3 regions of the Oleiphilus sp. HI0128 genome follow, and region 1 is predicted to be linked to each of the others. Evidence: predicted binding sites of a transcription regulator. Region 1 holds the regulator's gene; each other region holds the start of a gene.
The links. The regulator PhoB, encoded in region 1, activates phosphate uptake and scavenging genes when phosphate is short. The targets are predictions, from matches to a motif close to TGTCATANNNNTGTCANA.
Positions count from the first base shown of each region.

Region 2: ppk1 (polyphosphate kinase 1) is a predicted target of PhoB. The motif match lies at 1,253-1,270, and genes of this name have one in related genera.
Region 3: A3763_RS17450 (PstS family phosphate ABC transporter substrate-binding protein) is a predicted target of PhoB. The motif match lies at 1,783-1,800, and genes of this name have one in related genera.

Region 1 is NZ_LWGG01000853.1:2,871-6,152, reverse strand. Features, by position in the region: gene phoR (phosphate regulon sensor histidine kinase PhoR) at 1-653, opposite strand, end outside; gene phoB (phosphate regulon transcriptional regulator PhoB) at 830-1,525, opposite strand; gene ubiA (4-hydroxybenzoate octaprenyltransferase) at 1,645-2,526, opposite strand; gene A3763_RS13240 (chorismate lyase) at 2,531-3,040, opposite strand; gene A3763_RS13235 (hypoxanthine-guanine phosphoribosyltransferase) at 3,040-3,282, opposite strand, start outside.
Region 2 is NZ_LWGG01000331.1:8,621-11,902, forward strand. Features, by position in the region: gene ppk1 (polyphosphate kinase 1) at 1-1,199, opposite strand, end outside; gene A3763_RS04200 (hypothetical protein) at 1,629-1,874, shown strand; gene A3763_RS04205 (helix-hairpin-helix domain-containing protein) at 2,015-2,638, shown strand; gene A3763_RS04210 (YdiY family protein) at 2,788-3,282, opposite strand, start outside.
Region 3 is NZ_LWGG01001019.1:18,157-21,438, forward strand. Features, by position in the region: gene A3763_RS17440 (ATP-dependent helicase) at 1-1,107, shown strand, start outside; gene A3763_RS17445 (acyl-CoA thioesterase) at 1,120-1,518, opposite strand; gene A3763_RS17450 (PstS family phosphate ABC transporter substrate-binding protein) at 1,879-2,847, shown strand; gene A3763_RS17455 (ABC transporter permease subunit) at 3,004-3,282, shown strand, end outside.

The sequences.
Region 1 (3,282 bases):
GTTCTCATATCATGAGAAACATTGCTAACGAAGTCACGCCGCATCTGTTCAAGTCGCTGCACACGCGTCACATCTTGCGCGAAAACCAAGCGGTCATCTTTGCCAAACAAAGTGATATGTACTTGCAAAGTTGCACTTTTATTTAAAGGTGAACGTAGCTCTAAAGGTTCGTCGTAATTCTTGCTTTCAAAATATCGCTTAAAGGAAGGGTCTCTAAGCAAATTTGTTATCAGCTGACCTCTATCTGACTCTCGTTTAAAGCCAAGTACTGTACTTGCAGAGTCATTCCACCAGTCCATCGCACCTTCAGAGTTAGTCATGACGACAGCCTCTTTTAGTGCATTGGTAGATAATTGGACACGAGCAATCATTGACCGCAAGTTTTCTTGAGTAATGCGATTTTGATATTGAATTTGATATAGACCGTCAAACAGATCGCCCCATAAACCATGGCTTTCGGGAATTGCTTGGTCTTCTTGTACACTGTAAAGCCAACGATGCAGCTTAACAGCCTGGCTGATTGTCCAGGCTAAGTAGGCAAAGCAGCCAATCGCGAGAACCCACGCTAATTCCCCAATCAGCAGGCCAAGTACCAGCAAGCCAATCACAGCCCAAAAAAGGGAGTATAAGTGACCGATGATTCGTTTGTGCATAACCTTATGCTCCAGCACAGGAAGACAGATTCATTCTCTGATTCAATAGTTTGCCATTAAAACGCAAACGGTACAGAGAGTGTGCACCCTTCGTCAATGATCGAAGTCATGTGCATGAAAAATCGAGCTCCTTGCCACCTTTCTTATTTTATAACAAAGTTACCAATGCTCAAGCGCTATGCAGCACCTTGAGCAGAAAAACGATAGCCAGTACCTCGAACAGTTTGAACCAGGTATTCATGCCTTTCACCTAATGCCTTGCGAAGGCGCCGAATATGAACATCAACGGTTCGATCTTCAACATAGACATTGCCACCCCAAACTTGATCAAGTAGCTGGGAACGGCTATAAACGCGGTCTTGATGCGTCATAAAGAACTGCAGTAGCTTAAACTCAGTTGGCCCCATGCTCAGCAAATTATTGTGAGCGGTAACGCGATGACAAACTGGGTCAAGTACCAATCCATCTATTTCGATTTCACTTTCGACACCCGCAGGCGTCGCACGACGAAGTACAGCTTTAAGACGAGCAACCAATTCACGAGGAGAAAAAGGCTTAGTAATATAGTCGTCGGCACCGACTTCCAAACCCTGTACTTTATTATCCTCTTCGGTTTTAGCTGTCAGCATAATAATAGGGATATCACTGGTCGCTTCATTGCGTTTCAAGCGTCTTGCCAATTCAATTCCGCTAGTGCCTGGCAACATCCAATCAAGTAAAATCATATCGGGACGTTGATCCACAATAGCAATAAATGCATCCTGCGCATTTGAAGCTTCGATACAATTGTAATCAGCCATTTCTAAAGCAACAGCAATCATTTCTCTGATTGATGCTTCATCATCAACAATTAATACGGTTTTTTCTGACATAGTACTTACTCCAAAAATCAAACTGTATTAAAACGGCAAGCTGTTACAGTTTTATGACACTACACTGTAAGCCTATGCTGAGAACCTAATGAGCGCTCCTTTTTGCGAAGTTTTACAATTCACCTGACATAAAAGTCTAGAAACAGTCCCAGGAATAAAACCATACCCACCCAGTTATTGTTCAAAAACGCCTTAAAGCACTCATCTCTGTCACGATGGCGAATCAAGTGCTGCTGATATACAAATAGTACCGACGCAACGACAATACTCAGAAAGTAAAACTGCCCCATTTCAAGCTGTTCACCTAACAAGCTCAGCGTCAATATCACCAAAACCTGCAAAAATGCGATAATCGCCCGATCAGCCGAACCAAATAAGATGGCCGTGGATTTAACGCCGATTTTGATATCATCATCCCTATCGACCATGGCATACATCGTATCATAAGCAACGGTCCACAAGACTGTTGCCATATAGATCAACCAGATATGCGCAGGCAGTTCATTCACTTGCGCGGCATAAGCCATAGGAACGGACCAGGCAAATGCAGCACCTAAGACCACCTGTGGTAAATAAGTATAGCGCTTCATGAAGGGATAAGCAGAAGCAAGTGCGAGTGCACCAAATGAAAGGTAAATTGTCAGTTTATTGGTAAACAAAACCAGGATGAAAGACAACAGACATAAAACGGCGAAAAAGATCAAAGCCTGTTTTGCACTCACCCGCCCCGTCACCAGAGGGCGAGCTTCAGTGCGCTTTACATGACCGTCTATTTTTCTATCCGCAAAGTCATTGATTACGCAGCCTGCCGAGCGCATGAAAACAGAGCCGGCGATAAAAATAGCTAACACATCCATAGCTGGTATGCCCTCGGCAGCAAACCATAATGCCCAAAGCGTTGGCCACAAAACCAGATAAATACCTATAGGCTTATCCAACCTCGCAAGCCTTACGTAGTCCATTGCAACACTTGCAAACGCGGGTTTACTCTGAGTATTCATATGCCTATTTCTCTCGTTTGCTTGCCTCAAATACCCGAGGCATAAATAGTTCGCTCACCAGCAATGGTTTCTGACGAAGAAAAAATACCGAGCGCCGCCCAAATACGGGTTCTTTAAACTGTTTCACCAAGGAGACACTTTCAAGCTTACTACGCGTCATAACTCTGGATTTAAACAGAAATGCGCCTAAAGGCTTATCTCCCAAATACTGAAGCTGTCTTTCATAACCACTTAGCGTTGTTTTCGGAATAATACTGCGCGCTATCACCCATACTTCTCCGAAACAAAGCAGCTCAACTTCCCTGACCAGCGCTTTCTGACGCTCTCTCACTTTTAGTATCCGCCTCTCCTCAAGACTTGGTACAGCCCAGCCTTGATAAGTGACACGCACACTAAAGTTATTATTTGATGCTTCGATAAGCCTCTTGGTAAGTGAACCTTGATCAAAGACCCAGGAACCATATTGTTTAGGCACTTTCCAGTCGGGTATCCGCCGAGCGGCTGGCTTTAGCATCACATGCCCTTAACTGCGTAAATACCCGGCGCATTCCGCCAATAGCCTTGATAATCCATACCAAAACCAAAAACAAAACGATCCTCAACATTTAAACAAGTATAGTCAGCGAGCAGATCCTTGGTCGCCTTTCTGTCATGTTGCTTATCCAATAAAACCGTCGTCAGAACACGCGCTGCACCTTGCTGCCGACAATAATCCTGTACATGTAAGAGGGTATGCCCTTCATCAAGGATATCATC
Region 2 (3,282 bases), on a different contig from region 1:
TCAACCACGACGCGAACATTTTTACCATTCTTTGCCGCATTGATCAGGGCATCGATAATTCGGCTTTTTTTGGCGACGCGATAAATGCTGATACTGATATGTTCAACTTTAGGATCGTATGATGCCTGCCGTACGAACTCGGTGAAATGGTTGAACTTGTGATACGGGTAATAAAGTAAAATATCGCCTTCAGAAATCGCCTGGAAGCTGCTTTTGTGAGCGGCGAACTTCTTGCTTTCGATTCTCGGAAGCGGTGAATATTCTAAATAGTTGCGCCCGATATTAGGGAAACTGATGAAGTCTCTGAAGTTGTGATAGCGGCCACCCGGGATGACGGCGTCATAATTTGAGATGCCGATTTTATCAAGCAAGTAGTTCAGTGTGGATTTCGGCATTTCCCTGTCATAGACAAAGCGAACTGGCTCAGCTGTCATGCGTTGCTTAATGCTGAGTGACATCTGCTCTAGTAGAGATTGGTCAATATCTTCAGATAGCCCGTATTCCGCATCACGAGTCATCTTCATGGAATAGGCATGAATTTCATCAAACTTATAATTGCCTTTGAAGACGCTCTTCAGAGAGTAGCGAATAATATTATCAAGCATGATGATGCAGCGGCGCTTTTGCCCCTTGATTCTAGGTAGCTCAATGAAACGGCTCATATCGTCTGAGGGTACTTCAACCAAACTATATCTAGATTCGCCTTTGCGAATTAGTTCGACCGCAAGGTAGGTGATGTCATCATCCAATACCTGAGCAAGGTCGATTTTTCCCTCGCACATTATAGGGTTAATGTATTGCAGAACATTGTCTTTGAAATACTGATTAACCCATTCCCCTTGCTCTGGAGATAACTGTTGCTCGTTGATCAGAAAAATGTTGCGCCGGGCCAGGCATTTCAAAACGTGAATATAGATTTCGTCAAACCGTTCGCCTAGCTTGATGACTTTCTTTTGAATCTTCTTAAGTAATTCTCGATCTTCACTGGCATCTTCGCCTTGGTCTTTCTTAATAAAAATTTTTCGCTTTACGTCGGCGACACGAACACGGAAGAACTCATCCATATTATTGGAATATATACCGAGAAACCTGACCCGCTCGACAATCGGTACATTTGCATCAGCGGCTTCCTGTAGAACGCGCTCATTGAAGGACAGCCAACTCAGTTCTTTCTCTATAAAATCTTGCTTGTTCGTCATTTTGAAACTACTCGCATACAGCTTAATCAACCGGACTATTTAAATAGGACTTATGTGACAGTTTGATGACAATTTAAGTCCTGAGGTTCAAATACTTTGTATTTCCGGTTATGTAGGTCTAGGATAGATATTGACGTAGTGACGTCATTACGTCAATTAATGTTATTTACACAAAGAAAGGTGATTTACCATGTCTAAGAAAACAAAATCTATCAAGAAAGAGATCAAAGCGCGTAAAGCTAAAGTAGCCAAGCAGACTAAGAAAATCAGCAAGCTGAAAAAGGCGCTGAAGAAGGCTTAATGTGCCATCTTGAAGCTAATGTAGGGGCGCGATAATTCGCGCCTTTGCCTTTTATGGTGCTCGGCAATATGGATGAATGGATGTTACTATGCCGTTTATAGGGTAGTGAAACGACAAGGGGTCTCTTTATGAGTCGCAAGAGTACAGATAAGAAAACCGATGCAGTGTCGAAAGGTACGGCTAAGACTCCTCAGCTTGATCAAGTGCATGCATCCGAGAAAAAAGAGAAGGCTAAGAAAAATACCTCCCTACGTTTAGATAAGAAAACATTGAAAGCACTGAAGATTATTGCGATAGAGCAAGAAACGAGTATACAAAAGCTAATTGAGAGCTTGGTAAAGGACTATATTAAAGAACATGGCAAATTGGATTAGTTGAATCTGCCATGTTAGAAATTATAAAAATACCATTAGTGCACGTGATTTTAGTTGTTATGCTCTAAAAAAAACGTGTAACTTTTATACTGTTTAGTATTTATTGTTTAATTTGTTTGTAGTTTTAATAGGGGTGAAGCATGGGTAAAACGTCAAAGAAGATTGATAAGAAAGTTTCTCAGGTTAAAGAGCTGAGCAATGACTTGTTGAAAGATATCAACAAGAAAGTTACTTCAACTAAGAAAGATTTACAGAAGCAGGTTGATGATTTGACTGCACAAGTAAACGAGTTGCGTGAAGAGGCGACTAAGCCTGCAACAAAGTGGTTGAAGAAAATCGAGAAGCAGTATCAAAAGCAGCTAAATAAGCAGCAGAAAGAATTTGAAGAGCGTGCTGAAGCTTTGCTAGAGACTAAGAATAAGCTGGTTGGTCAACTTGAAGATGCATTAAGCAAGCTTCCTCTGGCGGATAAGATTATGCCAGCGCCAAAGACGCCTGCTAAAAAAGCCAAAGCAACTGTTAAGAAGGCGGCGACTACTGCTAAAGCAAAAGCGTCAACAGCAACTAAGAAAGCCACTGGTGCAGCTAAGTCTGGTATTTCTTCGATGAAAGGTGTTGGCCCTGCGACGGTTAAGAAATTGAATGCAGCGGGATTTAATAGCTTGGAAGATATCGTTAATGCACCTGCCGATAAGTTGGCTGAGTTCAAATCAGTACGCGGCTCAGACTCTTGGGTTGAGCAAGCTAAAGAATTGTTGAAGTAAGCGTTTCAAGCTTCAATAAAAAAGGCAGCGATTAAGCTGCCTTTTTTGTATCTGAAATTTCAGATTGATACTTTCTTTTCTGCTGTAGGCAGAGCCTTGCGCGGCTCGCTGGCGGGTTAGCACCATCGCTGCCTACATAAAAAGTAATGCTACAGCTTATAGACTAACGTGACAGACGTTTCACGATCAGTTTTATCAGCACCTGCTGGAACATCAGAACTATGCTTAATGGTGTAACCAACCTTCATTGACAAGGCTTCTTGCACCTGACTGGTTAAGGAGATACCAAAACGTGTCACAGTGTTACTGTCGCCGGCTTCTGTATTCAGGAACTGGTCAAGGCTAGATGTTTCATTGAATTTCCAAGAGAAGATCTCAGCTGCACGAATAATGCTATCTTCTTCGTTATTGCCATTGTTGTCTTCGATCACACGATAACCAGGCGCAAGCTCGAAATTCAATTCCATATTATCTTCTGCAATAGCTTTATAGCCTAAACCCAGTGCGATAGAGGTTTGATGGTCAAAACCGCTAAAGCGATCCTTTTCCCACGAGATGACGCCAAGCGCATAAGCTCTATCAGAGAGCTTTCGGTCAGACTGCGCTTCAGCAAAATATCTTTCTGCAGAACTTACGTCATTTGA
Region 3 (3,282 bases), on a different contig from region 1:
AATTACCATATGGATGGCTACCCCGGTGTATTCCACTCCAATGAAGCGCAAAGTATTTGCGCACTGTTGGAGTTGGCATGTGGACACTTTAAAACCATGTCTACTGAGCAACGGGCTTTGAAACTGGACCTTCTGTTTCATTTTCCACATGTGGGTTTACCCGACACACAGATCAAGGCCTTTTGTCATACACTTGCTCAGCATGACAGCAATTGGGGACAATTGACCAAGGAAGCCATACCTGAAGATATTAAGCGTATACAAGCTATAAAATTAGAACGGCTGGCAAGAGCACTGAATGCGCTAGAGAACAAACCGCAGCCCTTAGCCGCGACCTTTGCAAGCTATTTTAATGAAACTGAATTATATGAAGGGATTCGTTCTCTTAGCCTGAGCCACGATCATGCAGAGGAAAAAGTCGCCTCAATTCAGGGAATTGCCCGCTTTCTAGCTCAACACAAGCTTAGCCTCGAAGATACGCTCAAGCTTTTTATTAAGCTACAACAAGACTCCGAGCAACATAACCATAAGACTAAAAAAACCGATACGGTCCAGCTATCGACCATTCATCGCGCAAAAGGCCTCGAGTGGAAACAAGTCATTATTCCCGGTCTCAACAACAAAACCCTGCCCTATACCTACAAAGATGAAATGCTAAGCAAAGCCTTGCTCGAAAGTGAAAGGCGTCTGTTATACGTCGCAATGACGCGTGCCAAAGAATGCTTACACCTCCTTATTCCTGAAGATGTTTCGAACAGCAAAGCTCAAATTTCACGTTTCCAGCATGAGCTTAATATCCCGCAAAGCACAGCGTTGGGAAGTGCTCTGGATAGTAAGCAAATAGAAGTCGCATTAGGCAAACCAAGTCGTATTACGAGGCAATATGCAGAAGAGTTACGGTGCACCTTGGTCGCTAGTGATATGGCTTCAGAAAATACTTCAACGAGCAGTGCAATATGGTTCGCAAATACGGTTAAGCATGTAGTACTTGGCTTAGGTTGGGTAAAAGAAGAGTCAGGAAATGCTTTTTCAGTCGAATTCGAAGATAAAGAGCTACGCACATTCAGTAAAGAAACAGCAGATCGCTTCTTTACTGTATTGGACTAGGCTTTCAAGCGCCTAATCGCTATTTGGTAGCGCCCTGATACCGCCCATTTCATCAATGGCCACATAGATAAAAACAGCTTCGGTAATCTTACGGGTTTGACTACCTCGTGTATCGGTTCCGAAAACCTCTACTCGAATTTTCATCGAACTACGCCCGGTATCCATTAGCTCGGTATAGCAACTTACTTGGTCACCGATAGAAACTGGCGATAAAAACTCTACTCTTTCAATCGCAACAGTCGCTGAGCGGCCTTTAGATATCTGGCTCGCTGCGGTCGCTGCGGCCAAATCCATCTGTTCCATTAACCAGCCAGCGTAAATGTCACCATGTACATTGGTATTACGAGGCATCGCAATGACTTGCAAAGTCAGACGACCCGAAGGCCCCAAACCCGATTCAGATGAATTCATTTGATCTCTTTCCTTTAATAAAGCGGCTTGCTTTCAGTATAGCCAAGATCGGAAAAGTGCCAGTGAAAATCATACACATGTGACCAAAACTTGAACTGGCCCCGAATATTTCATTTTTTGTCATAAAAATTGGTCAATGCCGAAGCGACTTTCTTAGATTTAGCTATCTAAGCAATACAACAACTCCCCGCTAAGCCCCGTAGATATGGGATCTAACAGTTTTTTTACATTCTTATGACACTTATGTGACAAACAAGACGGAGCTGTCACATAACTGTAACATTGCATCTTTATAGTGGCCTCATCAAGAAAGTAAGCAAACAAATTTTTCGGCAATTAAGCCACTTAGGAGCACTCAAGATGATAAAGAAAATAGTTAGTATCTTAGCCCTCAGTACATTAGGTGCTGTGAGCACTGCACACGCAGATGTTGATCCAAACCTTCCTAAATACGAGAAAGCCAGTGGCGTTTCAGGCAACCTTTCAAGTGTTGGTTCTGATACCTTGGCAAACCTGATGACACTTTGGGCCGAAGACTTTAAGCGTAACTACCCAAATGTAAACATTCAGATTCAAGCAGCGGGTTCTTCAACTGCGCCTCCAGCTTTGACTGAAGGTACCTCAAACATTGGCCCAATGAGCCGTATGATGAAAGACAAAGAGCGCGGCGCATTCGAAAAGCGTCACGGTTATGCGCCAACAGCCGTTCCAGTTGCAATCGATGCATTAGCAGTATTCGTAAACAAAGATAACCCAATCAAAGGTTTGACTATTCCTCAGATCGACGCGGTTTTTTCATCTACTCGTAAGTGTGGCTTCGACAAAGAAGTAAAAACTTGGGGTGACTTGGGTGTGACGGGTAACTTGGCTGGCCAAACTGTTCAGCTTTTCGGTCGTAACTCTGTATCAGGTACTTACGGTTACTTCAAAAAGAAAGCACTATGTAAAGGTGACTTCAAGAACAACGTAAATGAGCAGCCAGGTTCAGCATCAGTTGTTCAGGGCGTATCTGAGTCTATCAACGGTATCGGTTACTCAGGTATCGGTTACAAGACTGCATCTGTTCGCGCACTACCACTTAGCAAAAAAGCAAGCCAGCCATTTGTTGAAGCGACTTCAGCAAACGCGGTAACAGGCAAATATCCACTATCTCGCTTCCTATATGTTTACATCAATAAAGCGCCTAACAAAGACTTGTCTCCACTTGAAGCAGAGTTTGTTAAGTCAGTATTGTCTCAGCAAGGTCAGGAAGTTGTGGTAAAAGACGGTTACGTTCCACTACCTTCAAAAGTTGCTGAAAAGAGCTTGAAGGAACTTGGCCTACTGTAAATAACACAGGCTACTTCCGTCAGGGATGACGGTTACAAATTGTAATATAATAAAAAATCTTCTCACCATTCTATGATGAGGAGATTTTTACTTTATAATACGCGCACTTTTTACACGCTAAATCTTATTCGCAAAGATAATCTGGACATGACGACTATGAATAAAGCTGCTGTATCTGAGCCACCTAAGCTCGACTTTGATAGCCCTAAACTCGTACGCTACCGTAAGATTAGGAAGATCAAAGACCAGGTTGCAAGCACCTCTATTGGCATGGGAGGAGGCAGTGTCATCTTGGCGATCACGCTGATTTTCTTCTATCTGCTTTATGAAGTTATGCCATTGTTCGAGTCGGCTGAAATTGAGGCCGTCAGTGAATACCAAGTTCCAGCAGCAGACTCAGGCACAACGCTATACTACGCCATGGAAGAGCAAGCT